3 regions of the Allobranchiibius huperziae genome follow, and region 1 is predicted to be linked to each of the others. Evidence: riboswitches for the same ligand, from Rfam matches in the RefSeq annotation. Region 1 holds a riboswitch; each other region holds the start of a gene.
The links. A riboswitch is a leader RNA that binds a small molecule or an ion and turns the genes downstream of it on or off. The one in region 1 is predicted to bind cyclic di-AMP.
Positions count from the first base shown of each region.

Region 1 (9,957 bases):
GTGCCGGCAGCGCCTCCGGCTCGACGTCGGCCGGCGGCTCGAACGGCGGCTCGATGCCCACCGTCAAGCTGATGGTCGGCGGCATCGACAAGCAGATATACCTGCCCTACCAGCTCGCCCAGAGTCTCGGCTTCTACAAGAAGTACGGCGTGAAGGTGGAGCTGTCGACGGAGACCAACGGCGGGGTCGGCGCCGAAGAGGCGATGGCCTCGGGCCAGGTCGACATGGCCGGCGCGTGGTACATCCACACGATCGACTTCCAGGCCAAGGGCAAGGACGTCATCGACGTCGTCCAGCTGTCCGGCGCACCCGGGGAGCGTGAGATGTGCGGCAACTCCAGCGGCGTTCACAGCGCCGCCGACTTCAAGGGCAAGACGCTGGGTGTCACCGACCTCGGGTCGGGCACCGACGAACTCACCCAGTTCCTCGCCGCTCAGAAGGGCGTCAAGCACAGCGATTACCACACGCTCGCGGTCGGGGCCGGGACCACTGCCATCGCCGCCATCCAGCGCAAGTCGGCGCAGTGCGTGATGACGACCCAGCCCACCGTCGGAGCGTTGGAATCCAAGAAGCTGGGCTACTCCGCGCTCGACCTCGCGACGACGGCCGGCGCCACCCAGGCGCTCGGCGGCGCCTGGCCGGCGGCCGGCGTACTGGCTCAGTCGAGCTGGGTGAAATCCCACCAGGCCGCCACCCAGGATGTGGTGGATGCTCTCGTGGCGACGATGCACTGGATCAACACCCACTCGGCGGCCGACATCGCGAACGCACTGCCCGCGGACTTCGTCTCCAATGCCACCATCACCAAGGCGCAGTACATCGCGGGCCTGACCACCGACAAGGGCCAGTTCCTCCCTGACGGCATCATGCCCGCCGGCGGCCCGAAGACGGTCTACGCCATGGAGAAGCAACTCGGTGTCGACGTCGCGAAGGTCTCGCTGGCCGGCACCTTCACCAACACGTACGCGATGAAGGCGAACAAGCTGGAGGGCACCAAGGTGACCACCACCCCGGCCGGCGCCACCGGCTGACCAGGAACGCACGAGGGGCTCGGGTCGCGGCCGCGACCCGAGCCCCTCGTGGCGTCTTCGGTAGAACGGGAGCCGGAGACAGGAGTCGAACCTGCGACATCCTCATTACAAGTGAGGCGCTCTACCAACTGAGCTACACCGGCGCGGACCCGCGATACCGCGCGGACCGGCACCGATCGTACCGGCGGCCTCAGGTGGCGGTGAGCAGCGCTCCCAGCGCACCCAGCAGCAGCGACGGGCCGAGCGCGACGTGGGTATGCCGGGTGGCCCGGCGCGTGAGCACCATCACGAGCGAGACGACCCCGCCGATCACGAAACCGCCTGCCAGTCCTTGGATCAGCACCGGGTAACCCCACCATCCGAGTGGCAGTCCGAGCAGGGCGGCCAGCTTCACGTCGCCCAGGCCGAGACCGCCGGGCACCGCCAGCGCGAGCAGCAGGAAGACCAGCCCGGCGAGCCCCCCACACAGCAGCGAACGCGGCAGTCGGTGCACGTCCGAGTCCAGCGCGAGCAGCAGGGCGATCGCCGGGATGGCCGGCAGGGTGAGTCGGTCGGGCAGCCGATGGACGTCCAGATCGATCGCGGCCAACGGCAGCGCGACGGCGATCAGCACGACGTACGCCGACACCAGGCCCCAGCGGTGCAGGTCTGCCAAGTGCCACACCGCACCGGCGGCCGCGAGTGCCGCGACAGGCACGAGCCACCTGCGGGCGGGCAGCGGTGCGCTCTCGTCGGGCAACCGGTAGCGCCCCGTCGCGAGCGAACGCCGCAGCCACTCCCCGTACGCCGCGCCGACGGCGGCAGCGAGGAGGACGGCGACCGCGATCATCGCGTCAGTCTGATGGAGCGAGCGCCCGCGCGTGCGCAGTCTGTGGACAACGGTCGATGCTCACAAGGGACCACGCGGCGCCCTTGAGCCGGGTCACCACCGTTCGCGCCGCGCGCAACGGACAGGGCGGTGCCCTTGTGACGGCCGAGCCCCACGCGCACGCCGCGTTTCGGGGCGAGCGGGCCACGACGGGCCCACACCCCTTGCCGCACCCCGCATTTCGGACTGAGCGGGCCGAAACGTGAGCAACGTCCGTGAAACACACCGCACGACGACGAACCGCCCGCCCCTGCAACAGGGACGGGCGGTTCGAGTGGTCGGTCAGACCAGCACGTACGCGTTCAAGAAGGTCTGCAGGCCGCGGACGGTGCGCGTGTTCATGTACGACGCGCCATCGCGGCTGATGCCGATCTTGGTCTGCAGGGCGGCGACCGTCTTGGGGCCGATGTCGCCGTCGGGGGTCGTGCCGACCTTGCGCTGCAGGGCGGTGCGGGTGGAGTAGGACATCGTGCCGGTCTGCGACACCCCGACCCACTGCTGCACCGCCCTGATGGTGAGCGGACCGAAGGAGCCGTCGACGGCGAGCTTGCGGACGGTGCCGCGGGAGGGGGGCGGCTGAGGAGTGGGGTTGCCGCTCCCGGGGTCGACCACCACGGCAAGACCGTTGGCGCGGGTGAGCCCGGCGCGCACGCTGCACACCGGCCAGGCGCCGGGGCCCTGAGCGCGCAGCACCGCCTGCGCGATGTAGATCTGCTGGTCGCGGGTGGCCAGGTTGGCGGTGGCGCCGTACTTCGAGCCGCCGAAACCGGTCCAGGTGCTGGCCGAGAACTGCAACCCGCCGTAGTACCCGTTGCCGGTGTTGATCGCCCAGTTGTTGCTGCTCTCGCAGGTCGCGACGCGGTCCCAGACGTTGTACGGGGACTCCGCGTGGGCGGCGCCGGCGGTGGCCAGGCCGGCGCCGACGGTGGCGGCAGAGGCCATCATGACTCCAGCGGTGCGTCGTCCGGTGATGGACGACGGTCTGGCGACAGCGTGTTTCGGTGCGTAACGCAAGAGCGTTCCTTCCTGACGAACGCCTGCGGGGTGAGCTGTCGGGTTCGGGCTGTCAGGTGCCCGGCCGGCGTACCGGCTTCACCCCTAGGCAGACACGTACGGCGTCCGCCGTTGTTGGGTCCCCCGTCCTCGGCCGGCGTCCTCGGGAGTGAGGGGCCGGTGCGTCCGATGAGGTTCGGCGTCCGGACGCGCGGGTGTGCGGTATGCAGTTGTGACACTTCCCCGTACTTGTGACGTATGAGGTGCGTGTGACTGGTGATCACATCGTGCAGGGGCGGCAAACATTACCGGAGGTTTGCGACACGCGGGCGAAAATGCTTGCCCTATCTGAAAGATCAGCGTATGCGGGCTCGGCGGCGCCGCAGCGCGTTGCGATCCAGCGGTGCCGCGAGCACATCGCCGAGTACGACCCCCGTACTGATGGCGAGGGCGACTCCCGCGGCGCCGAGCAGGGTCGGGAACGCCGCCGCGCTCTGGGTGTTGGAGGCGGCGGAGCCGATCACCGATCCGACGATGGCGTCGTACATGCCCTCGAAGATCCGCAGACCGGGAAGCATCGGCGAGACCGCCGGCAGTACCAGCACCAGGGCGGGCGCGCCGAGCCGTAGGCCGATCACGCGGGCGAGCACCCCGACCGACACCGACGCCACCGCGATGGAGGTGGTCGCCCCGACGGCCCACACCAGGTGCGCCAGACCCGACAGGCCCAGCGCCAGGCTGCCGAGCACCGCGGTCGGCAGGATGAAGCGCGGCCTGCTGCGCATCGTGAGCGCACCGGCGGCGGCACCGACCGCGCCGTAGAGGAACTGCAGGCTGAGCGTCGCGTTCGAGGAGCCGAAGTGCAGAGCGCCCGGTGAGGTGAGCTGCAGGTTGAGCGCCGAGTCGAGTTTGAGGGTGAGGGACAGGCCGCCGGCGACGCCGACGATGATGCCGGCGGCGCTGAGGAAGACCGTGAGCAACCGGCCTGCGCCGGTCACCGGATACCCGGTGATGGCGTCCTCGACCGCCGAGGCCATCGCGCGTCCGGGCAGCAGCACGACCAACCCGCCGGAGACGGCGTACGCGAAGTCGGCCGTCGACATCTGCAGCCCGAGGTCGCCCTTCGCGGCCAGCAGGTAGCCCAGCCAGGCCAGCATCACCGACACGGCACTGCCGACCGCGTCGATGTAGAACGACGGGATGTTGCGCTTGCGGATCAGACGGCCGAGATAGTCGGTGACGAAGGCGGACAGCACGGCCACGACGATGGCCATGCTGCCGCCGCCGAGCAGCGCGCACACCGATCCCGCCAGCGCCGAGTAGCCGACCGCGATCAACCACCGCGGGTAGATCCGGGTGCTGCGCTGGATCCGCTTGAGCCGTCCGAGCGCCTCGTCGATGTCGGTGAAGCCGCCCCGGGTCAGCTCCTGCACCATGACGTGGACGTCGGTCAGCCGGGCGAAGTCGCGAGTGCTCGACCGCACCACACGCAGCATCGTGACGGTCTCCCCCGACGGACCGGGCGCCTGCACCAGCAGCGACTGGTTGGTGATGTCGACCTCGAGACGTCGCAGGCCCGCCGCCGCGGCGACCGCGACGACGCTGGCCTCCACGTCCCGGGTGCCCGCGCCGCAGCGCAGCAGCAACTCCCCTACCCGCACCGCGAGATCGAGCGCCTTGCGGGTGCCGGCGTCCTTCTCCGGTGCGCTCATCGTCGCGGGGTGCCGGTAGGGCGAGTTGCGCAGCGCGTCCGCGATCGGCATGGGCTCGGTGACCGGCTCGCCACGTAGGAAACGCATCCGTCGCGCCACCGCGAACCCATGGGCCGGCGACTCGGCGAATGAGGAGTCGGTGTCCTCGGGGATCCGGTAGCTGCCGGAATCCGGGTCGGGCAGGGGTGCCTCGTGGCCGTACTGCGCCATGGGTCTCACGCACCTCCGGTACGTCGGTCGGGAAGGTTCGATACTCCCGCACCCGCCACGCACGGGCCCGACGGGGACGTCGGCTCAGCGAGCGGGGCACACGGGAGACGCCCCGCGGGGCGATCCCGTCATGCTCTCTCAGCCACCTGGCAGCGAGGGAAGAACGTCGCTCAGCGGGAGCTGTGCGGTGTCGGCATACGGAAAGGTGCTCACCCCCTGGTCCAGGGAGCCCAGACCGTAGAGGGCCGCGAGCAATGCGATCGCGACGCACACCCCGATCACGACCCGGGTAACGGGCACGTCCCGGGCGACCGAGCGCACGATGCTGCGCGAACCGCGCCGCATCCCCGCGCTGCCCGGGCCCCACCACAGCACCGCGCAGCCGGCCAGGGTGCCGAGCACCATCGGGATCGGGCGGTCGACGGCGGCGGGCGCATGCCGGGCGAACGCCGTCACTACGGCGGTCCCGGCGGCGACGCATGCCCCCACGAAGAACGGGATGACCATGGTGAGCAGCGCCGAGAAAGCGCCGACGACGGCGTGCAGCGGCGATGTCGCCACCGCCACCATCGGATCGGACCTGCGGGGCCCCGAGTTGTAGCGGCGCAGCACCATCGAAGTGATCGCCCGGTCGTTCCAGCGGGCGGCGAACGACCATAGGAACGTCACGATCAGCGCCAGCACCGGCCAGTGCACCGCGAGCCCCACGTCCGCGGCGGCGAGCGCGGCGAGGGTCCCGGTGCGAGCGGGCCGTCCGATGCGGGGATCCAGGTGGGTGCGCCCGGAGCCGGCGTACGACGGGTCGGGCGATGGGGTGGCGCCCCATCCCGGGTCGACGGACTGCCGCGGCGCCGGCCGGTAGTCGCGGGTCGGGTCCGGGGTCCGGGCGACCGGCGGCAGCACGGGAGCCGCAGGCCCCGTGGGCTGGGCGCGACGCGGCGCCTGGCTGCCCCACGGCCCGGCGTCGCTGCGATCCTCCCGTCCTTCCCGAATTCGCTCGCGCCCCTCGGGCAGCTGGGTGGTGGCCGGGCGGGTCCGCCGCACGGCGATGCCGGTCGTGTGCCCGCCGGTGGAATAGACATGCAGCTGCTCGAGCACCTCGGCAGCGCTCGGGCGGGCGCTCGGTTCGGGGCTGAGCGCGGCGGCGAGCAGAGGGCGCATCCGCGGGTCGACCCCGCGCAGATCCGCACGGCCCTCCGACACCCGGTCGAGCACAGCGTGCATGGGCCCGCGACCGAACGGCGCGGTGCCGGACGCGGCGTACGCCAGGGTGGCCGCCCAGCCCCACCAGTCGGTGGCCTCCGTGACGTCGCCGCCCTCGACGATCTCCGGCGAGAGGTAGCCGGGGGTGCCCATCACCAGACCGGTGCTGGTCAGCCGGGTCTCGTCGGCGACGTGCGCGATGCCGAAGTCGATGAGCACCGGCTCCTCGCCGTCCATCAGCACGTTGCCGGGCTTGAGGTCGCGGTGCACGATGCCGGCGCGGTGGATGTCGCGCAGCGCCTCCGCCACGCCGCTCCCGAGTGCGGCGAGCTGCGCGGCACCCAGCGGCCCGGTCTCCTCCACGACGGCGTCCAGCGGCGGGCCGTTGACGTAGCGCGTCACCAGGTAGGGGCGGTCGCCGTCGACATCGGCGTCGACCACCCATCCGATCCGCGATGAGCGCACCAGGGAGAGCGTGGTGACCTCGCGGCGCAGGCGCTCGCGGGCGCCGTCGTCGTAGGCGATGTGGGCGCGCAGCACCTTGAGGGCGACGACCTGGTCACGCCGGTCGAGGGCCTTGTAGACCACGCCCATGCCGCCCTCGCCGACCTTGCCGAGCAGCCGGTAAGGGCCGATGGTGTCGTACGCCGGTGCGCCCTGTGCCGCGTTCCTCCGGGCCGGCCCCGTGGGCAGCCGGATGGCGTCGGTCGAGGCACCGGTGAAGCCCTGGGAGGCGTCGGTGCGGCGATCGGGGGAGGACATGGTTCAACCGTAAGTGCTCCCACGGTGCGGCGAACGGGAGCCTTCCCGGCGCGGCGTGGCACGCACGGACGGCTCACTCGCCGGGATGGCCTGCAGAGACCGTCGGCCGGTCGGCCGGGACGTGCGGTCGCTGAGCCTGAGCCCGCGCGATCCGCCCGGTGGCCCAGAAGGACAGCAGCATCGCGGCGACCAGCAGCACTCCGATGAGGAAGGTGCGACCGTCGAGCGGCCCGACCTGGCCGCCCCCGGCCTCGCTGCGGGCCGAGCCGGTGAGGAACGGCACCACGACGAGCACCCCCAGCCCGAGCAGCGTCTCGGCCACGGCGACGCGCGGGAAGTGGTCAAACACGGCTCTGCCGACTCGCGTCTCGTCGTGCTCCCGCATCGCGCGGGTCACCCGGGGCAGCAGGACCAGCTGGTTGTACGCGCCCGCGAGCAGCATCAACCCCACCAGCGCCACCTTCGCGAGCAGGAACCGGCCGTACGGCGTGGTGACGAACTGCGCGAACGACCCGACGTGCTCCCACGCCAGCCACAGGCCCGACACGAGGATCCCGCCGGCGCAGCCCATCGCGAGCACGCTGAACCGGGACCAGATCCGCGCCCAGGCCAGCCCGCTGCCCTCGCCCCGGGACCGGATGGCGAGGTAGGCCAGTACGCCCAGGCCGCCGACCCAACACACCCCGCTCAGGATGTGCACCTGGACCAGCGTCGTGTGCAGCCAGTCGTCCACGGTGAGCCCGCCGAACGCGGTCGGGACGCTCGGGGCGAGCTCCCCGACGACGGCGACGAGCAGCGCGACGGCGGCCCACCGCACCGAGCGCAGCCGGCCGGCGACGATCGCCAGCGCCGCACCGCCCGCCAGCAGGGCGACCTGGAGTGACCGCAGCATCGAACGGGCGACCCATTCGCCGCTCTCCCTCGGAGTGTTGAGGAAGTCGCCGATCGCACCCGGCTGCAGGCCCCTGCCGAAGCCGAACTCACCGGCGCGCGCGGTCAGCGCCGCCATCTGCAGGTAGAGCGCGGCGAGCATCAGCAGGCCGATGAGCGGGAACATGCCGAGGGCGCGACGCCGGGCGCGATGGTCGGCAGCTGTGGCGCCGCCGTCCTCGTCGCCGGTGGCCGCGGGAAGTACGACGAGCAGCACGGTCACGAGCCCCCCGATCAGGGCGCAGAGGGCTCCGAAGTACCCGACTTCGATGAGCACGCGCCATACCTTCGGCGCGACGTACGGGGTGGCGGCAGCGGCAATCTGAGTCATAGTTAGGAGAGGCTAACCTAACTACGGCCCTCGGGATGCCAGGCATGGGCGCGCGCACGCCCGACGGTCGGAACGCGATAAACCTAGGGTGGGGCAGCCAGACCGGCCGACCCGACGACAGCAGGAGTGTGCCGCGTGCCCGACCCGAAGACCTTCGACTTCGTCATTGCCGCGAACCGGCTGCCGGTCGACCAGAACACCGACGACGAGGGCAACGTGACGATCTCGCGCAGCCCCGGCGGCCTGGTGACGGCCATGGAGTCGGTGATGCGAGGGCGCGAAGGCGCCGCGTGGATCGGCTGGGCGGGCGAGACCGGGGAGGCGCCGGAGCCGTTCGAGGACAACGACATGTATCTGGTCCCCATCGGCCTCAGCGACGACGAACACGTCGACTACTACGAGGGATTCAGCAACGACAGCATCTGGCCGCTCTACCACGACGTCATCGTGCCGGCGACCTTCAAGCGACGATGGCGCACCGCATACGAGCGGGTCAATCAGCGCTTCGCGCAGAAGATCGCCGACCTGGCGGCGCCCGAGGCCACGGTGTGGGTGCACGACTACCAGTTGCAGCTCGCGCCCGCGATGGTCCGCGAGCTGCGCCCCGACGTGCGGATCGGCTGGTTCAACCACATCCCCTTCCCGCCGGTCGAGCTCTTCATGCAGCTGCCCGGCCGCGAGGACCTTCTCTGGGGTCTGCTCGGTGCGGATTTCCTGGGGTTCCAGCGCTCGGCGGACGCCGAGAACTTCCTGCGCGCGTGCCGCCGACTGCTGCACGTGCGGGTGCGGGGCGATGTGGTGCACCACGGCGACGGTCGCACGACGCGCGCCGCAGCGGTGCCGATCTCGATCGACTCCCACGACGTCTACGCCCTCGCGCACTCGGACGCCGTGCGCGAGCGCGCGGCCCAGATCCGCAAGGATCTCGGCAACCCCAAGAAGCTGCTGCTCGGCGTGGACCGGCTGGACTACACCAAGGGCATCCGGCACCGGCTCAAGGCGTACGGCGAGCTGCTCGCGGAGGGGACCCTCGACCCGGCCGACGTCACGCTCGTGCAGGTCGCCACGCCCAGTCGTGAGCGACTGCAGGCCTATCGCACGCTGCGGGGCCAGGTCGAGCAGACGGTCGGTCAGATCAACGGCGAGCACTCCCCGATCGGTTCGCCGGCCGTCACGTACATGCACCGGTCCTTCCCGCGCGAGGAGATGATCGCCCTCTTCGTCGCGGCCGACGTCGCCCTGGTCACGCCGCTGCGCGACGGGATGAACCTGGTCGCCAAGGAGTACGTCACCTGCTGCGCCGACGACGGGGCCCTGGTGCTCAGCGAGTTCACCGGAGCCGCAACCGAGCTCGCGCGCGGTTCGTTCCTGTGCAATCCGCACGACATCCGCAGCCTGAAGAAGACGATCATGGCCGCGATCGAGGCCCCGGAGAAGGAACGCCGGTCCCAAATGAGGCGGCTGCGGAAAGTCGTGCTGGACAACGACGTCCAGAAGTGGGCGGGCCACTTCCTGGCCGCTCTCGAGGCCGCACCCGAGAGGCCGGCGTCGTGAGCAACCTCGACCCGGCCCTGCAGCAGGCACTCACGACGTACGCCGCACACGACCGGATCCTCTACGGCACCGACTTCGACGGGGTGCTGGCCCCGTTGGTGCTCGACCCGTCGACGTCGTCGCCGATCGACGGCTCGGTGCAGGCGCTGCGCGAGGTGGCGGCCTCGGACGGCGCGACGGTCGCCATCGTGTCCGGCCGCGACCTGGCGACCCTGCGGCACCTGTCCGGGATCGCCGAGGACGAGCCCATCGTGCTGATCGGCTCGCACGGAGCCCAGCCGAGCATCCCGTTGGACACCGGCGAGGTGTGGGACGACGCTGCCGCGGACCGGTTGCACACCGTCGTCGACGCGCTCGAGCAGG
Region 1 is NZ_JACCFW010000001.1:3,002,455-3,012,411, forward strand. Features, by position in the region: gene HNR15_RS14210 (ABC transporter substrate-binding protein) at 1-1,031, shown strand, start outside; tRNA gene HNR15_RS14215 (tRNA-Thr) at 1,102-1,174, opposite strand; gene HNR15_RS14220 (prepilin peptidase) at 1,222-1,860, opposite strand; gene HNR15_RS18675 (transglycosylase family protein) at 2,182-2,841, opposite strand; cyclic di-AMP (ydaO/yuaA leader) riboswitch at 2,919-3,062, opposite strand; gene HNR15_RS14230 (threonine/serine exporter family protein) at 3,249-4,814, opposite strand; gene HNR15_RS14235 (serine/threonine-protein kinase) at 4,953-6,779, opposite strand; gene HNR15_RS14240 (copper resistance D family protein) at 6,853-8,040, opposite strand; gene HNR15_RS14245 (trehalose-6-phosphate synthase) at 8,176-9,594, shown strand; gene otsB (trehalose-phosphatase) at 9,591-9,957, shown strand, end outside.

Region 2 (9,957 bases), 2.4 Mb from region 1:
CTCCCTGGTGCTGGCCAAGATGTTGCGGCTGGGTGCGCAGTCCCTCGAGACGCCGATCAGCGCGATGCTGATCCTGGCCGTGAGCTCACCCGGGCTCGCCGCGGAGATCCGGATCGGCAACACCCTGATCGGCACCGTCGTCGGGGTCGCCTTCAGCGTGCTGGTGCCCGTCGCGATCCCCAACACCCGGGCCCGGGACGCCGTACGCGGAGTGGCCCGCTCACAGGCCGCCCTGCTCGGCCAGATCGCGCGCACCCTGTCATCCCGGGCGCCAGGGGTGGAGGAGGCGCAGTCCTGGATCGGTTCCGCCGAGGCGATCGGCCGGGAGCTGGCCGAAGCCGCCACCGCCGTCGAGGCCCTGGAGGAGAGCCGCAAACTCAACCCGCGCGCGCTGGTCGCGTTGCGCATCCATCCTGAGCTGCGGGTCGCGCTGCAGCGACTGGACCGCTGCTGCGCCGCCGAACGCGCCCTCGCCGTCCTGGCCGAGCGCAGGGCCTTCGCCTCGGACGGCGCGGATGGCGCGGACGCGTGGGACCCGAACCTGCGGGTGGTCTTCTCGGTGCTGCTGGACTCCCTGGCCTCCGGCGTGCACGAGTTCGGGGACCTCGTGGCCGCCGATCGGGTGGACGAGGCCGAGCAGGCGCTCGACCGGATCCGCGAGGTCGTGCTGGAGACCCGGGCCCGGCACACCGAGCTCGTGATGATCGATCCCATGACCGACACCGACTCCTGGATGATGCAGGGATCCATGCTGGCCGCCATCGACCAGATCGTGCGCCAGCTCGACCTGGAACATCCCGAGCAGGCGACGGCGGCGTGGAACGTGCGGCCCGGACTGGAGTGGGCTCCACGCACCTGGGTCCAGACGGGGCAGCGGATCGTGCCGCCTGTCGCCCGTCGACCCGGACGCCGCCGCGGCGCGGAGGACGGCGTCACCACGGACTGACCCCTGGTGGACGACGTCCGTTGCGAGGATCATCGGTCCAGACGCCCGTCTCGGGCATCGTCGCCGACCGCACCGGCGGCTGCGCCGAACCGAGGCGGATCGAGACCTCCGGGAGCCGCATGCGCGCGCGACGACGACGCGAAGGTGCACAGGACACGCCCGACAGCGCGCCCAGAGTCGTGGTCGTGGGCGCGGGCTTCGCCGGATTCCACACGTTGCGCCGACTGGAGCGCACCCTGTCCCCCGAGCAGGCGAGCCTGGTGCTCGTGGCACCGTCGGACTACCTGCTCTACAGCCCGCTGTTGCCCGAGGTCGCGACGGGCGTCCTCGACCCGCGGGACATCGCCGTGTCCCTGCGCCAGACCCTGCGGCGCACCACGCCGGTCTTCGGGCACGTCACGGACGTCGACTTCGCCTCGCGCACGCTCACGGTCCTGGGGCGCGACGGGAAGCCGGAGCAGCAGCGCTGGGATCGTCTGGTGCTGACCCCCGGATCCGTGACGCGCGAGTTCGACATCCCCGGCGTCGCCGAACACGCCCGCGGACTGAAGACCTTGGAAGAGGCGACGTTCCTGCGCAATCACGTCCTGGGTCAGCTGGACCTGGCGGATGCCCTCCCCGACACCCCTGCCGGCCGGCAGCAGCGCCAGGAACTGCTCACCGTCGTTGCGGTGGGCGCCGGTTACACCGGGACGGAATTTGTCGCAAAGATGCAGAACTGGATGTACGGCATCGCCGACCGGTGGAGCAGTTTCGGACCCGACGACGTCCGATGGTTGCTCATCGACCTGGCACCCCACGTCCTGCCGGAGCTGGGCCCTCGCCTCGGCGCGGAGGCGATGAAGGTGCTGCACCACCGCGGCGTCGAGGTCAGGCTCACCGTCAGCGTGGTGTCGGCCACCGCCACCTCGGTCACGCTCACCGACGGCGACGTCATCAGCACCCGCACGCTGGTGTGGAGCGCGGGCGTGGCCCCCAGCCCGTTGATCGCCACTCTGGGCCTCCCGACCACGAAGGGCCGACTCGTGGTGAACGACGACCTGAGCGTCCCCGGGCACACGCACGTCTGGGCGCTCGGCGACTCGGCCGCGGTGCCCGACCTGACCCAGGGCGCCCTGGCCGACGGGAGCCGCCCGGTCACCGCCCCGACGGCGCAGCATGCCCAACGCCAGGGCCACACCGCCGCCCGGAACGTCGCCGCCAGCCTCGGCGTCGGGCAGTCCCGCCCGTACCGGCACCGTGACCTCGGCCTCGTGGCTGATCTGGGCGGAACACAGGGTGTGGCCAAGGCGCTCGGTGTGCCCCTCACCGGCCCGATCGCGAAGGTCACGGCGCGCGGCTATCACCTCTTCGCGCTCCCCAGCGCGGCCGCCAAGGTGCGGGTGGCCACGGACTGGCTCTACGCTCGATCCTGCCGACCCGTGTCGTGCAACTGACCAACGTGCAGGCCGAGGACGTCAGCATCGCGACCGCCCAGCACACCGACATCTACCCGCCGCCACCCGGGCGGGAGGGCACGACCCAGCACTGAATCGTCGCCGCGAGCCCGCCCGCCGCGACCCTCAGCCGGGTGGTCGTCGGGTCGTGCAGCCGGGTCTGATCAGCGCGACGGCGTCGGTTGCGCACGGACCGCCACCTGGTCCCGGAAGATCCGGGCACTGTCCGGGTCCAGGACACCTCGGCGGACCAGCTCCGCGATGCAGAGCAGCGTCACGCCGTACGACGCGTACGCCAGGTCGCAGATCAGCCCCAGGTGATGCAGTTGGTCCTCGCTCAGCACGTCGAGGCGCGCCAGGTCGCGCACGTAGAGGACATCGGCCTCCACCAGGTGCCGAGCCTGTTCCTGCAGCGGGTCGGCCCACTGCAGCGGCGCGAGCGGCCAGGTCTTGGTGTTGACGAACAGGTGCGGCACGAAGCCGTGCGCCCGCAGCTCCAGATCGAGGTCGGCGAAGGTGGGCTGGTCCTCGTACAACCGGGTGAACCCCACCTCGGTCTGCACGGCGACGGCCCTGGCGAGCAGCCGCCGGCCGTGCCGGAAGACGTCGAGCTCACCGCCCTGGATGTCGATCTTGAGGTAGTCCAGCTGCTCGATCTCGGTGATGTCGTCCAGGCGTCGGGTGGCCATCGGAATGCGGTCGGTCACCGACGCCATCCGCGGGAAGTCGGTCAACAGTCCCAGCTGGGCACGGTCCGGTTCGAGCATGCTGGCGAAGCCGCTCTCGACGCAGAGTCGCAGGGTGTGCTCGGCCCCGTCCCCCACCGCGTACGGCAGGTAGCGGTGCGCCCCGTCCTCTCTCGTCGTGAGTTCGGCATACGCGGACTCCTGCGGCTCGAACCCGGTCACCCGGGCGACTCCCTGCTCCAACAGCGGCGCGTACGGCGGCTCCCCGTCGATGGGGTTGGCGCCGATGTCGACGATCTCGACCGGACGTCGACCGCTCAGCACATGCGAGGCGGCGCCGGGTGCGGGTGGGGTGGAGGGCACGAGCGTCAGCCTAGGTGGGCCCGGTGCGGACATACTGGCCGAATGAGCGATGACGCGAACGACCCGAACCCCCAGGAACCCGCCCAGCAGCTCAGCCCCGACGAGGGCGAGGCAGGCGACACGGGGCTCGTCGCGGACTCCGAGGCGAGCGGCGGCAGCGGCGCCGCGACCGGGGAGGACAAGAGCTTCTCGCAGCAGGAGGACGAGAAGCGGCCGGGCGACGGCCCCGCCGCGCGCGACTGACCGAACCTCTGCACGACATGACGATGCCCCCTCACCATCGGTGAGGGGGCATCGTCATGACGTGGACGCTCAGGGGCGGCCGTACCCCGAGGGGGTGCCGTAGACGGCCTCGATCTTCACGTGGTCACCGGGCTTGGGCGCGGCGATCATCATGCCGTTACCCAGGTAGATGCCGACGTGGTAGGCGGGGCTGCCGAAGAACACCAGGTCGCCCGGCTGGGGGGTGCTCACGGGAGTCGCCGACGCCTGCTGGGCCGCCGCGGTGCGCGGCAGGTTGATGCCGAGCTGGGCGTAGACGTAGCTGGTGAACCCGGAGCAGTCGAACCCGCTGGGGGTGGTGCCGCCGTAGACGTAGGGAACACCGATGTAGCGCTCCGCGATCGCGACGACGCCGCTGGCGGACGAGGGCGCCGAGACGGTGCTGCCACCGCCGTTGCCCGACCGGACCGGCGTCGTGTGCTTCGGCGCGGGCTGACGCACGACGTGGCGCACCGGGGCGACCACGTGGCGCACCGGAGCCGGAGCCGCCTTCTCCACGACGGGCGCGACGTAGGTGTCCGCGTGGACGGCGACGAGCCGGGTGTGGGCGTCGACCGCCGCGGCGACGTGCGGCGCGGACGTACGAGCGGTGTTCTGCACCAGCGTCATCGACGCCTGGGCGGGAGCCGCGGCGGAGGCCGGGCCCTGGTGCTTCGTGTCAGCGGCCTGCGCGGACTGGGAGAACACGGCGGAGGCCACGAGGCCGCCGCCGACAGCTACCGCGGCGGACACGCGTGCGGTGGTGTTGAAGGACGTGGACAACTTGCTCGGGGCGCGATGACGCCCCCGGGGCTGCATGACAGACACGGATGAAAACCTCTCGGCGCCTACGAGGTGAGCTGTCGGGCTCGGGTGGAGGTGTTACCCGGTCCGTGGCAGTCCGTTCCCCGATGACTGCCCGTGACTTAGCCCCGAGGCCGTCCCGATACTGCGAACGGCCGAAGGTGGGTCCCCCGCTCCTGCCTTGCGGATCGTTGCATTCCCGGGCTGCTTGGCAGGACTCGGCGGTGCCGCTCGGGGGTCCTCAGGCTGAGAACCGCCGCCGACGATACATGGACTGCACACCGACATCACAATCGGGTCACGGGACCTGTGGACGGCCGGCCGGACGGCGGCGCACGACGTCAGGAGACGGCTACGGCTCCCGCGGCGAGGGCCGCCGTGGAGGGCAGCTGCACGAAGACGTGGGAGGCGATCTCAGGGGGAAGCGAGACGCCCTCCGGCCCGTCCTCGACCCGGGCCAGCACCCGCCCGTCCTCCAGGCGTGCGCGCACGACGGCGCCGGGTGAGATGCCGGCGGCGGTCAGCACCTCCAAAGTGGCGTGATCGGCCTGCGCGGGTTCGCCGATGCGGCGTACGACGAGCAGGGACGGCTCGGCGGAGACCACCTCGGTGAGGGAGGCGACGCCGTCCCGGAACTTCTCGATGGTCCCGGTCTCCCCCAGTTCGGCGAGACCGGGGATCGGGTTGCCGTAGGGGGAGAGGGTGTGGTCCTTCAGCATCGTGAGGATCTTGCGCTCGACCCGCTCGCTCATCACGTGTTCCCAGCGGCAGGCCTCGTCGTGCACGTACTCCAGCTCCAGCCCGATCACGTCGACCAGCAGCCGTTCGGCCAGCCGGTGCTTGCGCATGACGCGAGTGGCCAGGGTGCGGCCGTGCTCGGTGAACTCCAGGTGGCGGTCGCCCGCGAGGGTGAGCAGGCCGTCGCGTTCCATCCTGGCGACGGTCTGGGACACCGTCGGCCCGGAGTGGCCGAGACGCTCGGCGATCCGGGCGCGCAGCGGGACGATGCCCTCCTCCTCCAGATCGAAGATGGTGCGCAGGTACATCTCGGTGGTGTCGATCAAGTCGGTCACAGGGTCGATCTTCCCATCCCGGACCGGTGTCGGCACCCGTCGGCGCACAGTGACCACGCAGCGCCCGTTCGGGAATCATCCGGGCCGGACGGTCGTTCCACTGGGCGTGGCAGCACGGACGTCCCCTCGTCCGCTGTCACGCGAAGGTCTCGGACTCCGGTCCGGGGCGAGCGGGCTGCGAAGCCCGGCTCGGGCGGCCGCCATCTCCCCCTGTATGGCGGTCGCCCTCTTCCTTCCCCACCGCCTCGCGAAACCCCGTTGCGGGCCACCTGCCGGCGTGTCTACCGTGCTGGGTACACGAGAGAGGAGGTGGTCCGAGAGTGCATTCATCTAGGACGCGTGAGGTGGTTGCGCACTAGCGCAGCCGTTGGTCGGCCTCCCATTCGGTGACCGACTCTTCAACGGACGGCGTTGGTGAAGACCACGCACCACCGCAGCCCGTGGGGGCGCGACCCGTCCATCGCGCACCGGCCACCAGGTCGGACCCCGCGGGCTGTTTCACGCCCACTCCCGAGTGGCATACCTATGGTTCGAGTGGCGCACTCCCACCGGGTGCACTCGAGCGGCTTCTACGCCACTCGACAGGTCGAGCGGGTCGAGCGGATCGAGCACGTCAGGGCTGCAGGCGCTCCCGGGTCCAGACCGACGGGTCGTCCAGGGCACCCTCGCCGGTACGCGTGAAGCGCACCCGGTCGTGCAGCCGGCTCGCCTGACCTACCCAGAACTCCACCTCGTCGACGTGGACCACGTAGCCGCCCCAGAAGGGCGGCACCGGCACGTCGCCGGCGCGGCCGTGGTCGGGATAGCGCTCGGCGTACCGCTGCTCGGCAGCCTCCAGTGAGGCGCGGTCCGCGACCGGGCGGCTCTGGTCCGAGGCCCACGCGCTGATGCGCGAGCCCCACGGACGAGAGTCGAAGTACTCGGCGACGATGTCGCGCGGCAACTGCTCGGCGCGGCCGGTGAAGCGGATCGCGTGGTAGAGCGCGGGCCAGGTCAGGGTGGCGGCGATCCGTGGATCGGCCGCCAGATCGGTGCCCTTGCGCGACTCCAGGTTGGTGTAGAAACCAGGTCCCGCGGGGGTGAGGTATCGCATGAGCACCGTGCGGACCGTGGGGGCGCCCGAAGCGTCCACGGTGGCGACGCTGATCGCGTCCGGCTCGTGCACCCCGGGCTGGGTGTCGTCCGCCGCGGCCTCGCGGGCTTGTCGCACCCACTCCTCGATGACCGGCCAGGGCGCGTCCGGCACCTCGCCCTCCTCGAGGCCGCGCCCGTCGTAGTCCCACCGGGTGATCTCACTCATCGAGCCAGCGTAGGCGCTGGCACACTTTCGGCCGTGAGCATCGTCATCCCACGCGAACTGCGGCCGGCCGACGGTCGGTTCGGTTCCGGACCGAGCAAGGTGCGCCCCGAGCAGCTGGACCTCCTGCGCGACCTCGGCACCGACGTCCTCGGCACCTCCCACCGACAGGAACCGGTGCGCGCCCTGGTGCGCGAGGTCCGCTCCTCGCTGCACGACTTCCTCGGCGCCCCGGAGGACTACGAGATCGTGCTGGGCAACGGCGGTTCCACGCTCTTCTGGGACGTCGCGACGTTCTCGCTGATCAGGGAGCGGTCCGTGCACGGCGTGTGCGGGGAGTTCAGCTCGAAGTTCGCGGCCGCGGTGGCGGCAGCGCCCTTCCTGGCCGAACCGGTGGTCACCCGTTCGGTGCCCGGCGAGGTCGATCCGCTGAGCGCGGTCCCCGGCGCGGACACCTACGCCTACGCCCAGAACGAGACGTCGACGGGCGCGATGCAGCCGGTACGCCGCGTCACCGGCGCCGATGCCGGCGCGCTGATGCTGGTCGACGCCACCTCCGGCGCGGGCGGCCTGCCGGTCGACCTGCGCGAGGCGGACGTCTACTACTTCGCGCCGCAGAAGTCGTTCGCCTCCGACGGCGGCCTGTGGTTGGCGGCGATGTCCCCGGCCGCACTGGAGCGCACGGCCACGATCTCCTCGAGTGACCGATGGATTCCACCCAGTCTGAATCTGCAGACGGCAGTGGACAACTCACGCCTTGACCAGACCTACAACACCCCTGCCGTGGCGACGCTGGCCCTCATGGTCAGCCAGCTGCGGTGGCTGCAGGCAGGCGGCGGTCTCGACTTCGCCGTCGCGCGCAGCGCCGAGAGCAGCCGGCGGCTCTACGACTGGGTCGAGCACACGTCGTACGCGAGCGCGTTCGTCGCCGACCCGGCCGCCCGCTCGCGCGTGGTGGCGACCGTCGACTTCGATGACGCGATCGACGCGGCCCTGCTCGCCAGGACCCTGCGCGAGAACGGCGTGGTCGACACCGAGCCCTACCGCGCGCTGAAGCGCAACCAGCTGCGGATCGGCATGTACCCCTCGGTCGATCCGGACGACGTCAGCGCGCTGACCGCGTGCATCGAGTACGTCGTGCAGCGGATCGCCTGACGCTCCCGTCGGCACGCTGACGGCGTTCACGTTCGTTGACGGCGTTCGAACACCGTCAACGAACGCAAACACCGTCAGGGTGGGGATCTACGGAGGCGCCTTCAGTGGTGGTGGGCGTGGGCCGGTTCGTCGACCGGGTCGCCGTTCATGTAGGCCAGCATCCCCACCCCGCCGGTGCGCACGAACCGCAGGACGAGCCCGGCCGCCACCACGAGGAAGACCAGGTTGAGCCAGGTCGTGTAGTTCCAGCTGATCGCGCCGTTGCCGGTGAAGGCGTGCCCGGCCGCGGGGACCAGGTGCAGGACGCCGAAGACCACCTCCACGACGTACCCGGCGACGACCATCGCCAGGTAGAAGACGCCGGCGATGACGAGGGTCATGCGGGTGCCGTAGTACTTGCGGTAGATGAGCAGGATCGGCACGATCAGCAGATCGGCGAACATGAACGACACCACGCCGCCGAAGCTGATGCCGCCGTTCCACAGCACCGCCGCCAGCGGGACGTTGCCGATCGAGCACACGAAGCTGGCCACCGCGATGACCGGGCCGATCAGCGGCCCCCACACCTTGGACCAGCCGCCGTGGCCGGCCAGGAACAGGTGCCCCCAGAAGCTGTCGGGCACCCACGCGGCCACCGCGCCCGCGATGAGCAGCCCGATCACGATGTCGCGCAGGACCGCCAGCCACTCCATCACGAAGATGTGACTGATGCTCGTGGCGCCTGCCGGCGAGAGCAGCCGTCCGGCGAAGGAGCCTTCGCCGCCGACCGTCATGTCCATGGCCGCGTGTCCCTCCATCGAGCCCGCGGCGCCGCGATCGGCCTGCTCCCTCGCCGCCTGCACCACCCGTGAGTGCAGGAAGAGCCGGAAGCACACGGCGACCACGAGGATCATCAGCGGGCCGCCGACGAACTCGGCCAGGGTGAACTGCCATCCGAGCAGCAGCGCGAGGATCACCCCGAGCTCCACCACCAGGTTGGTGCTGGCGATCTCGAAGACCATCGCCGCGGTGAAGCTCGCACCCTTGCGGAAGAGCGAGCGGGCGAGCGCGACGGCGGCGTACGAACAGGACGAGCTCGCGATCCCGAAGCCGGTGGCGCGCGCCAGCGTCGCCGGGCGGTCATCGCCGAGGGTGGCGATGATCGCCTCCCGCCGGACCAGTGCCTGCACCACCGCGGAGATGCCGAAGCCGAGGATCAGCGACCACAGGATCTGCCAGGTCATCAGGCCGGCCATCCGCAACGCGTCCGCGACCTGCGCGACGGGTCCGCTCTCCATCGTCCGAATATATACCCCATGGGGGTATGTGTCATGGGTAGGTTTGAGCGCAGCCGAAGGGAGACCGTGATCGACACGCACGCTGGCGAGGACGAACTCGGATCACTCGAGCGCTACCTCGACCTCGCACCCCGCGCGGTAGCGGTGTCCAGGGAATGCGGGCCGTTCACCGTCTTCGTGCGGGACAACCCGCGCGGACATCCCCTCTACGCCCGGCCGCGTCTCGGCTACTCCCGACCCGTCTCCCCTGAGGAGGTACGCCGGGTCCTGGACTTCCAGCGCGCGATCGGGGTGCCCCGCGCGCTGGAGTGGGTGCACGAGACCACCCCCACCCTGCTGCCGGCCGCACGGGAGGCGGGGATGAGCGTGCAGGAGTGCGCGCTGCTGCGTCTGGGGCGGTTCGCGCCGACGGAGACGCCGACCGGATACCGCGTGCACGAGATGACCGCGGACGATCCGCAGACCGGCGCCGTGCTCGCCGCCATCGACGCCAGCTTCCGCGACAGCGACCGGATGGGGCCACCGGAATCCAGCGAGCAGAAGCTGCGCATGCGCGCCCGCCTCCTGGTGCTGGTGGGTGCGTTCGACACCCTCGGGCGACCCGTCGGCGGTGGGATGCACAATCCAAGGGGTGACCTCACCGAGGTGACCGGGATCGG
Region 2 is NZ_JACCFW010000001.1:580,852-590,808, reverse strand. Features, by position in the region: gene HNR15_RS02835 (FUSC family protein) at 1-946, shown strand, start outside; gene HNR15_RS02830 (FAD-dependent oxidoreductase) at 1,132-2,382, shown strand; gene HNR15_RS02825 (FkbM family methyltransferase) at 2,547-3,431, opposite strand; gene HNR15_RS02820 (hypothetical protein) at 3,474-3,674, shown strand; gene HNR15_RS02815 (C40 family peptidase) at 3,744-4,511, opposite strand; cyclic di-AMP (ydaO/yuaA leader) riboswitch at 4,526-4,695, opposite strand; gene HNR15_RS02810 (iron-dependent transcriptional repressor DtxR) at 4,838-5,569, opposite strand; gene pdxH (pyridoxamine 5'-phosphate oxidase) at 6,183-6,869, opposite strand; gene serC (phosphoserine transaminase) at 6,909-8,021, shown strand; gene HNR15_RS02795 (permease) at 8,123-9,298, opposite strand; gene HNR15_RS18745 (GNAT family N-acetyltransferase) at 9,365-9,957, shown strand, end outside.
Region 2: linked by a shared signal. The riboswitch ahead of HNR15_RS02815 (C40 family peptidase) and the one ahead of HNR15_RS18675 (transglycosylase family protein) in region 1 are both predicted to bind cyclic di-AMP.

Region 3 (9,957 bases), 650 kb from region 1:
GTCCGCGGACAGCCCTGCCTGCTCGGCGAACCCGCGCGTCTGCTCGTCGAGGGCGAGCACCCATCCCTCGACCTGCCCGAAGTCGCCGGCTCGCAGGGTGTCGACCGCGGCGTTGAGCAGTCGTGAGCCGTGCCCGGAGCGCCGGTGGCTCGCCAGCACGCCGCCGACGAGGATCTCGCCGGTGCCCTCGTGCTCGCCGGGCCCGATGGCCACGAACCCGACGAGGTCGGCGCCCTGCGTAGCCACCAGCAGTCGGTGCAGCGGGCTCGGGGGACTGGTGAGCGACTCGGCCCACACCTGCGCGAAGGCCTCGGGCGTGAACTGCTCGAGCAACTCAGGCGACAGGAACATGCCGTACGCCTCGCGCCACAGCTGCGCCTGCACGGCGCCGACCGCGTCGGCATCGGTGGCGCGGGCGGTGCGGACCGCCGCGTCGGGGGTGGGGGTGAGGTCAGTCATAGGTCACATCGCCTGTGTCGAACGCCTGCGGCACGAGCCGCCGCGCAGTGGGGATCAAGGGCAGCCCGGCGGCCTCTTCACGGGTCACCCAACGGGTTTCGGTCACTTCGTCGGAGATGCCCGCCTCGCCTGAGACCGGGTGGGCGCGGAAGCAGACGCCGAAGATCTGGGTGTGGTGCCCGTCGGGGTAGGCGACCACGACGTTCGGGTCGGTGTACGCGGCCAGCACCCCGTCGATCGCGACCTCGAGACCGGTCTCCTCACGGGCCTCGCGGAGGGCGGCCTCCGACCAGGTCTCGCCGGCGTCGACGCCGCCACCGGGCAGGCACCACAGGCCGTTGTCCTCGCGGCGCGTGACGAGCAGCCGGCCCTCGTGCATGACCGCGACGCTGGCGCCGATCTTCTGCCGCGCCCCGCGGGCGATCCGGGGACCGTGCACGACCTGGGTGCGCGGCGTGACCCGGTCGTAGGTCAGGACGGTCCACCCGTCGTGGTCCTCGCGGGCACTTTCGCGCCAGGCCGGTGCGTCGTCGTAGGGCCAGCCGGGGAAGTAGGCGTCTCCGGCCGGCTCCTGCGGGATGAGGGAGAGCAGCAGCCGGTCGGCGTAGGGAAGTGCGAGTGCGTAGATCTGGGCTCCGCCCACGACGAAGAAGTCCTCGTCCTGCGTGAGTAGGAGGGCCTCGTCCAGGCTGCGCGCCACCTCCACGCCGTCGGCCCGGAAGTCCGGATCGCGGGTCAGCACGATCGACCGCCGCCCGGGTAGGGCGCCCATGGCCGCGAAGGTCTTGCGACCCATCAGCATCGGGTGGCCCATGGTCGCGGCCTTGAAGCCGCGCTGCTCGCCGGGGACGTGCCAGGGCATGTCACCGTCCCGGCCGATCACGCCGTTGCGGGCGACGGCGGCGATGAGGGTGATCGTCATACGGCGATCGGGGCCTTGATCGAGGGCGCGGCGACGTAGCCGTCGAGCTCGATGTCCTCCAGCTCGAACGTGTCGATCTGGGTGCGTGCCGGGTTGAGGCGCAGGGTCGGCAGCGGGCCGGGCGTGCGGCCCAGCTGTTCACGGGCCTGGTCGACGTGGTTGAGGTAGAGGTGCGCGTCGCCGATGGTGTGCACGAAGTCGCCGACCCCGAGTCCGGTGACCTGGGCGACCATCGAGGTCAGCAGCGCGTAGGAGGCGATGTTGAAGGGAACGCCGAGGAAGACGTCGGCCGAGCGCTGATAGAGCTGGCACGACAACCGGCGTACGCCGCCTGCATCCGGCGGCGCGACGTAGAACTGGAAGAGGGTGTGGCACGGGGGCAGGGCCATGTCGTCGACGTCGGCGACGTTCCATGCCGAGATCACGAGGCGGCGGGAGTCGGGGGTGGTGCGGATCGCGTCGATGATCCGCGCCAGCTGGTCGATGTGCCCGCCGTCGGGGGTCGGCCACGAGCGCCACTGGTGCCCGTAGATCGGCCCGAGGTCGCCGTTCTCATCGGCCCATTCGTCCCAGATCGAGATCTTGCGCTCGTGGAGCCACTCGACGTTGGTGTCGCCGCGCAGGAACCACAGCAGCTCACCGAAGATCGAGCGCAGGTGCAGCTTCTTGGTGGTCGTGACGGGGAAACCGGCGCTCAGGTCGAACCGCATCTGGTGGCCGAAGACCGACAAGGTGCCGGTGCCGGTGCGGTCGTCCTTGCGGGCGCCGTCGTGCAGGGTGCGCCGCAGCAGCGTCAGGTACTGATCCACGGCCCCGATGGTAGTGCCGGGGGCGACAGTGGCGGATCGCTCGCCATGGACATCGGCGTGCCCGCGTTAGTGTGACGCAGGTCACATCGATGTCCTGTAACGACTCCGGGAGTGGGCCGATGTACCGGGTGATCGCGTCGCTACCCGGACCCCCGAGCGGGTAGCGACGCGATCTTTCATCTCCCGGGTAGCTCCTGGGCAGCTCTCGGGCCGGGCCCACCGCAGGATCGGGGCAGCGGCTGCGCCCGATAGCCTTCGCCCTATGACGTCCACTCCGTTCGGCCGCACCGTCACCGCGATGGTGACCCCCATGCGCGAGGACGGCGCACTCGACCTGGACGGCACCCAACGCCTCGCGGCGTACCTGGCCGACCACGGCAACGACGGCCTGGTGGTCAACGGCACGACCGGGGAGTCCGCGACCACCACCGACGAGGAGAACGTCGCCGTCGTACGCGCCGTCGTCGAGGCCGTCGGCGACCGGGTGGCGGTCACCGCGGGTGTCGGCACCAACGACACCGCCCACTCGTGCCGTGCCGCCGAGGCGCTCGCCGCGGTCGGGGCCGACGCGGTCCTGATCGTCACGCCGTACTACAACAAACCGACCCAGGCCGGCATCGTCGAGCACTTCCGCGCGGTCGTCGGGGCCACCGGGCTCCCCGCGATGGCCTACGACATCCCCGGCCGCACCGGCACGGCCCTCGCGAGCGACACGATCCGCAGCCTGGCCCAGATCCCGGAGCTGGTTGCCGTCAAGGACGCCAAGGGCGACCTGTTCGCGGCCAGTCGGCTCATGCACGAGACCGACCTTCTGTGGTACTCCGGTGACGACGTGCTCAACCTTCCCTGGCTCGCCCTCGGCGCCGTGGGGGTCGTCAGCGTCGTCGGCCATGTCGCCGGGAGTCAGTACGCCGAGATGGTCGCCGCTGTCGACCGCGGCGACCTGCCGCGCGCCCGCGAGATCCACACCACGCTGATACCCGCCATCGAGGCGGTCATGAACACCACGCAGGGCGCGATCATGGCCAAGGCCGCCATGAGGATGCTCGGCGTGATCGAGTCCGATTTCTGCCGCCTGCCCCTGTTGCCGGCGGCACCCGAGCACCTCGACATTCTGCGCGAGGGCCTTCGCCGATCAGGAGTTCTGTGAGCCATCCCCACCCCGAACTGAGCGCGCCACCGCGCCTGCCCAAGGACGGCGTACGCGTCGTCGCCCTGGGCGGCCTGGGCGAGGTCGGTCGCAACATGACCGTCATCGAGTACGCCGGTCGGCTGCTCATCGTCGACTGCGGCGTCCTCTTCCCCGAGGACCACCCCGGCGTGGACCTGATCCTGCCGGACTTCCAGTACATCCGGGAGCGCCTCGACGACATCGACGCGATCGTCCTCACCCATGGGCACGAGGACCACATCGGCGCGGTGCCCTATCTGCTGAAGCTCAAGCCCGACATCCCCCTCGTCGGTTCGACGCTGACGCTGGCCCTGATCGAGGCCAAGCTCAAGGAGCACCGGATCACGCCCTACACCCTCGGCGTCAAGGAGGGCGACCGGGAGAAGCTCGGCCCGTTCGACTGCGAGTTCATCGCGGTCAACCACTCCATCCCCGACGCGCTCGCGGTCTTCATCCGCACGCCCGCCGGCACCCTGCTGCACACCGGCGACTTCAAGATGGACCAGCTGCCGCTGGACGGGCGGATCACCGACCTGCGGGCGTTCGCGCGGCTCGGCGAGGAGGGCGTCGACCTCTTCCTGACCGACTCCACCAACGCCGAGGTGCCGGGCTTCACCACTCCGGAACGCGACATCACGCCCGCCATCGAGCGCGTCTTCTCCGAGGCGTCCCGCCGGATCATCGTGGCGTGCTTCAGCTCGCACGTGCACCGCGTGCAGCAGGTGATCGACACGGCGTACAAGCACAAGCGCAAGGTCGCACTCGTCGGTCGCTCGATGGTGCGCAACATGGGCATCGCCGCCGACCTCGGCTACCTCACCATCCCCGACGGGGTGCTCGTCGACGTCAAGAAGCTCGACGACCTGCAGGACAACAAGATCGTGCTGGTCTGCACCGGTTCGCAGGGCGAGCCGATGGCTGCGCTGTCCCGCATGGCCAACCGCGATCACCGCATCGATGTCGGCCAGGGCGACACCGTGCTGATGGCCAGTTCCCTGATCCCGGGCAACGAGAACGCCGTCTACCGGGTGATCAACGGCCTGATGCGCCTCGGCGCGAATGTCGTGCACAAGGGCAACGCCATGGTGCATGTCTCCGGGCACGCCAGCGCGGGGGAGTTGCTCTACTGCTACAACATCGTCAAGCCGCGCAACGTGATGCCGGTGCACGGCGAATGGCGCCACCTGATCGCCAACGGCGACCTCGCCGTGAAGACCGGCGTGCCGCGCAGCAACGTCGTGCTCGCCGAGGACGGCGTCGTCGTCGACCTCGTGAAGGGCAAGGCCTCCATCACCGGCGCGGTGCCGTGCGGCTACATCTACGTCGACGGCTCGCTGGTGGGCACCACCGATGAGACCCTGCTGAAGGACCGCCGGATCCTGCGCGACGAGGGTTTCGTGACCGTCATCGTCGTACGCGACGCCGACACCGGGCAGATCGCGGCCGGACCGCAGATCCAGGCCCGCGGCTTCGCCGAGGGAGAGGCGGTCCTCGACGAAGTGCTGCCGAAGCTCGAGGCCGCCCTGGAGGAGGCCCGCCGCAAGGGCGTCACCGACTCCTACCAGTTGCAGCAGGTCATCCGCCGCACCGTGGGCTCGTTCATGGGCGGCAAGCTGCGCCGGCGTCCCATGATCATCCCGGTCGTCATCGACGCCTGAGTCACCCCACGAAGTTCTCCGCTTCGCTTCACCCGACGAGGTTTCTCCCCCGCTTCGCTCCTTCGAATACCTCGTCGGGGTCCGAAGCTTCGCTCCGATACTTCGCGGGGACCCCGAAGTAACCCCACGAAGTTCTCCGCTTCGCTCCGATACTTCGCGGGGACCCCGAACGTCACCCCACGAAGTTCTCCGCTACGTAGCCGAGAACTTCGTGGGGAGAAGAAGGAGGCCCGGACCGACGAGCGGTCCGGGCCTACTTCATGAGCGATCTCAGATGGACAGGTGCTGTCCGACGAAGATCAGGTTGGCGTTGTTCACAGTGCCCTTGTTCATGGCGAACAGGGCCTGCCAGCCACCCTTGACGTGGTACCGCTCAGCGAGCTTGCTGAGCGTGTCGCCGGCGTGCACCGTGATGACACGGCCGGTGGGCTGCGTACGCAGCTGCGGCGCAGCGGCGCGGTGCAGGTGCGTGCGCACCTGGGGAGCAGCGGCAACGTGACGGTAGGTACGCACCTGGGGTGCGACCGCGTGACGCTGCTTGACCACGGGGCGCGAGGCGCTGCGGCCGGGGTGCTTGACGACGGTGCGGGGGGTCGGGGTGGCGACGCCACCACCGCTGCTCGCGCCGTTGCCGGAGGTCAGGCCGGCCTTCTTGGAGCAGACCGGCCATGCGCCGGCGCCCTGGGAGGCGAGCACCTTCTGGGCGACCGCGATCTGTGCCGAACGGCTGGCGAGGTCCGCGCGAGCGGCATACGCCGTGCCGCCGTAGCCGGCCCAGGTCTGCTGGGTGAACTGCAGGCCACCGTAGAAGCCGTTGCCGGTGTTGATGGCCCAGTTGCCGCCGCTCTCACAAGCAGCGACGCGGTCCCACACGGAGCCGGAGGCAGCGTGTGCGCTGCCGGCGGCCGCGAGGCCGGTGCCGAGCATCGCGGTGCCGACGGCACCGACCGTGATCATGCGAGTCTTGGTGGAGATGTTCTTCATGTATGAACCAATGTCCCTTTCCTGACGCGCGCCTACGGAGTTAGCTGTCGGGTCGGGCGGTCAGGTGCCCTGCAGAAGTTCTCTGCTTAACCCCAGTGGGTCTCCATGCATGGAGACCCGGTTGGGTCCCCCGTCCTCGCCGTTCCCGGGACGTTCCCGGCAGATGGTGACACCGGGCGAGGTTAGGCGCGGTGCCACGAGGGCTGAATCGTGCCGTGGTGTGGCACGCCCCGAAAGTGGGCCGTTAGCACATCTAGTGCTGACGACCCGATGTGGACCACCGTACGTGCCGATGCCGCCCCTGCCAAACCCGCCTGGTCGACCGTCCGGTCGTGTCTGTGGCGGTCCTGTGAGCAAGCGGAAGCGCATCTGGGGGTTGAGATGTGATAGTTAGGAAGGCTATGTCCGAAACGCATGGACCGGGCGGCAGTGTGCGCCGAGGTCCAGCAGGTGGTGGCAGCGGCGGCCGAGCTCGTGCCGGATAAGTGCAATCTGCTTGCAACGGACCGGCACTGGGCGCCTGCGCAGTCCGCCCGCGGTCACGTGTCGACGCGGTGACCCTGTGGTCATGCCCTGGTGCGGGTGAGACGGACATCCACCGGATCCCCGTGGCACATTCCGAACCGCGGTGTGCTGAGCGGGGCCTAGGAACCGGGTGACCGATGTCACGCCCGTCCTCAGCGCAGGCCGACGATGCCGAGGGCGCCGAGCGCGACCAGCCAGCTGACGAAGCTGCCGACCAGGAAGTACTCGGTGACGGCATCGATGCCGAGGCCGGAGATCTCCTGGCGCGCCGATCGACGGGCCTGCAGCTCGGGGAAGCGGATGAGGCCCTTCGCGGCGATCACGAGCCCGGCCGCGGTGATCTGCCCGGCCATGCCGAGCCCGAGGATGAACAGGCGCTCCATCGGACCGAGCAGCCGACCGCCGCGCAGCTCGTCGGAGGGCTGCGGCTGGCCCTCCGGCTTCACCGCGCCGATCGCGGTCAGCACCAGGCGCACCAGCTCGTTGCCGGTGGCCAGCTGCACCGCTCCGAGGCCGAGCACCAGCAGGAAGCGGTCGGGCGACAGGTCGTGCAGCGTGGCGAACGCGCTGTGCCGCATCCAGTGGCCGAGCGCGCCGTCGGCGTGACTCGCGCTGCCCGCGGCGATCATCACGACCAGGACGCCCGCTCCGAGCAGGCACAGCGCCAGCGTCTCGCCGTGTCTGCTGCGCGCGGCGCGACCGGCCAGCCAGCGCCACGCGGCGGCGACCGCGGCAGCGAAGACCAGCAGCACGATGTCGGCGGCGTCGTGCAGGTCGGCCAACAGGGCGGCCACAAGGAGAACGAGCGGCCCCACGGCGTACGACGCCACGACGGACCGGACCCGCACCAGGTCGCCGACGCCGACGGCGAGCAGTAGTGCGCCGAGGATGCTCATCGGACGGAGGCGAGGTCGCGGGCGGCGTTCACAATGACTTCCAGGCCCGCGGCGCGGATGCGCTGGGAGATCGCCGACGGGGAGACGTCCTCGGCGCGTGCGATCTCCGTGCGGGACTCGCCTGCCACGAGGCGTTGCAGGATGCGCATGGCTCGTTCATCCAGCGATGAAAGCAGTTGGTCCTGACACACCAGGGCGGCGTTGACCGCTCCCGCGCTGGGGCCGTCGTCCTGCGCGGGGGTGTAGACGGTGCGTACGGCGTGCGTCGCCGGTCGTCGTTCGGCCGCCTGCGCGGCTTCGATCGCCTTGCGGGCGGCCCACCACGCCGGTCCGTCCTGGGTGCCGGCGCGGGCGTCCAGCACGGTGGCGCCTCCCCAGCTCAGCCCGAATCGCACCAGCGTCTCGGGCATCAGGCCCAGCCTGATCCGGAAGGCCGCCTCCAGCGCATTGCCGAGGGTTTCGTAGCTGGCCTGGAATTCATCACCTACCGTGATCCGCAGTGCGGTGGTCGCGGCCACCAGGTGGTCGGTGCGGCGCAAGGTGGAGACGAGGCGGGTGTGCAACGCATGGCGGTCGGGGGCGCCCCGGGAGTCCACGATGTCGCCGATCAGGGTGGCGCACGGGTCTGCGTGCTCAGCGGGCTTCACGTCCTGCATATGAAGATCATAGCTTCATAATGTCAAGATGAAGGAATGTTCTTGAAGTACGTCGCCCTCGTCGTGCTCTGCCTGGTGGCGCTGGTCGCAGCGTGCGGCATGGCGGCCCGCTGGATCGACGCCGACGGGGTCGCCCCGATCGTGCAGTCGATCTTCCCGCTCTTCGGCATCCTCGCGATAGCCGCGTTCGTCGCCGGCGTCGGCGTGACCGCCGTGGTCGGCCCGACGCGGCCCATGCTGATCGCCCTGGTGGGTCTGCTGCTCATCGCCGCGGTCCCTGTGGCGCTCGCGGTCCCGACCCTGGTGCCCCACACAGTGCACAGCCGGCCCGGCGACGAGGTGATCATGACCTCGAACATGGAGTTCGGTCAGGCGTCGGCGGCCCCCATCATGGCCGCGGTCCGGGCCCACCACGTCGACACGCTGGTGCTGGAGGAGGTCACACCGGATGCGCTCGAGCGTCTCGATGCTGCGGGTCTGCGCACCCTCCTGCCGCACCGGGTCGGTCGGACGCGCACCGACTTCCGCGGGACCGTGATCGCCAGCGCCCATCCGCTCACCGAGGAGAGCTCCTTCGTGCCGTACGACGGCGCGGGGATGCCGGTGGCGCGCGTGCAGACCCCGGAGGGCACCTACCTCCTGAGGGGCGTGCACACCTACGCCCCGCTGCCGAATCTCACGACCCGATGGCGCGCGGGTCTCGACGAGGTGCGTCGCTGGCGCGCCCGTCAGCCGATGGACATGCCGTTGGTGATCGCAGGCGACTTCAACGCCTCGACCGCGATGCCCGCCTTCCGCCGGGCCATCGCAGGGATGACCGACGCTCAACGGGCCACCGGCAGCGGCTGGGTCCGCACGTGGCCGAACGGGCGGTCGTTCCCGCCGTTCATCGCACTGGACCACATCCTGGTGCGCGACTTCGACGTCGTGGCCTCCGGGAGGGTCACGGTCGCCGATACCGACCACCGGGCCGTCTGGGCACGCGTCCGATTGCGCTAGGACGCCGGGGAGAGTCCGGGGCCCGTCACCAGGGGCAGGGGACGGACAGGTCGCGCGGGTCGTCGGCTGCGGTCCAGCCCGTGGACTCGTCGTAGGTGTAGTCCAGCGTGGGTCCGGCCTCCACCAGGCGGCGTACGCCGTCGACGAGGCGGCCCACGTGGTGGGCGCGGGTCGCGAGGCCGATGCTCGCCCGCACCGCGGTGGAGCCGTCGCCCAGGATGCTGTCGCACAGGAGGTGGGCGCAGAAGCGACCGTCGCGCACCGAGATGCCGTACTCGTCGGAGAGCACCAACGACACCAGCGCCGGGTCGTACCCGTCGACCGTGAAGGTCACCACACCCACGTTGGGGCGGTCCTCGCCGAGCACGCTGACCAGGCGGACGCCCGGGATGGAGCGCAGCCCGGTCCGCAACTGGTCGGCGAGGGCGGCCTCGTGGCGCTCGATCTCCTCGTGGTGGCGGCGCAGCGTCGCGCACGCAGCGGCGAGCGCGATGGCACCCACGGCGTTGGGCGTGCCGCCCTCGTGACGGGCCGCGCCGGAATGCCACGTGATGCGCTGATGACGCACGCGCGCCGTGGCGCCGCCTCCGGGCAGGTAGGGCGATGCGAGGTCCAGCCAGTCGCGTCGGCCGACGAGGACCCCGGCGCCGTAGGGCGCGTAGAGCTTGTGACCGGAGAACGCGACCCAGTCGGCGCCGAGGTCGGCGAGGTCGATCTCGCGGTGCGGCGCCAGCTGCGCGGCGTCGATGACCGTGCGCGCGCCGTACTCCTTGGCCGCGGCGATGAGTTCGCGCACCGGCCACACCTCACCGGTGACGTTGCACGCGCCGGTGATGACGACCAGCTTGCCGCGCGCGTCACTCGCGGCCAGCGCCGAG
Region 3 is NZ_JACCFW010000001.1:2,353,737-2,363,693, reverse strand. Features, by position in the region: gene HNR15_RS11070 (GNAT family N-acetyltransferase) at 1-459, opposite strand, end outside; gene HNR15_RS18640 (dihydrofolate reductase) at 452-1,381, opposite strand; gene HNR15_RS11060 (thymidylate synthase) at 1,378-2,190, opposite strand; gene dapA (4-hydroxy-tetrahydrodipicolinate synthase) at 2,453-3,340, shown strand; gene HNR15_RS11050 (RNase J family beta-CASP ribonuclease) at 3,337-5,019, shown strand; gene HNR15_RS18635 (LysM peptidoglycan-binding domain-containing protein) at 5,290-6,003, opposite strand; cyclic di-AMP (ydaO/yuaA leader) riboswitch at 6,018-6,175, opposite strand; gene HNR15_RS11040 (hypothetical protein) at 6,681-7,424, opposite strand; gene HNR15_RS11035 (SatD family protein) at 7,421-8,080, opposite strand; gene HNR15_RS11030 (endonuclease/exonuclease/phosphatase family protein) at 8,117-9,079, shown strand; gene HNR15_RS11025 (aminotransferase class V-fold PLP-dependent enzyme) at 9,105-9,957, opposite strand, start outside.
Region 3: linked by a shared signal. The riboswitch ahead of HNR15_RS18635 (LysM peptidoglycan-binding domain-containing protein) and the one ahead of HNR15_RS18675 (transglycosylase family protein) in region 1 are both predicted to bind cyclic di-AMP.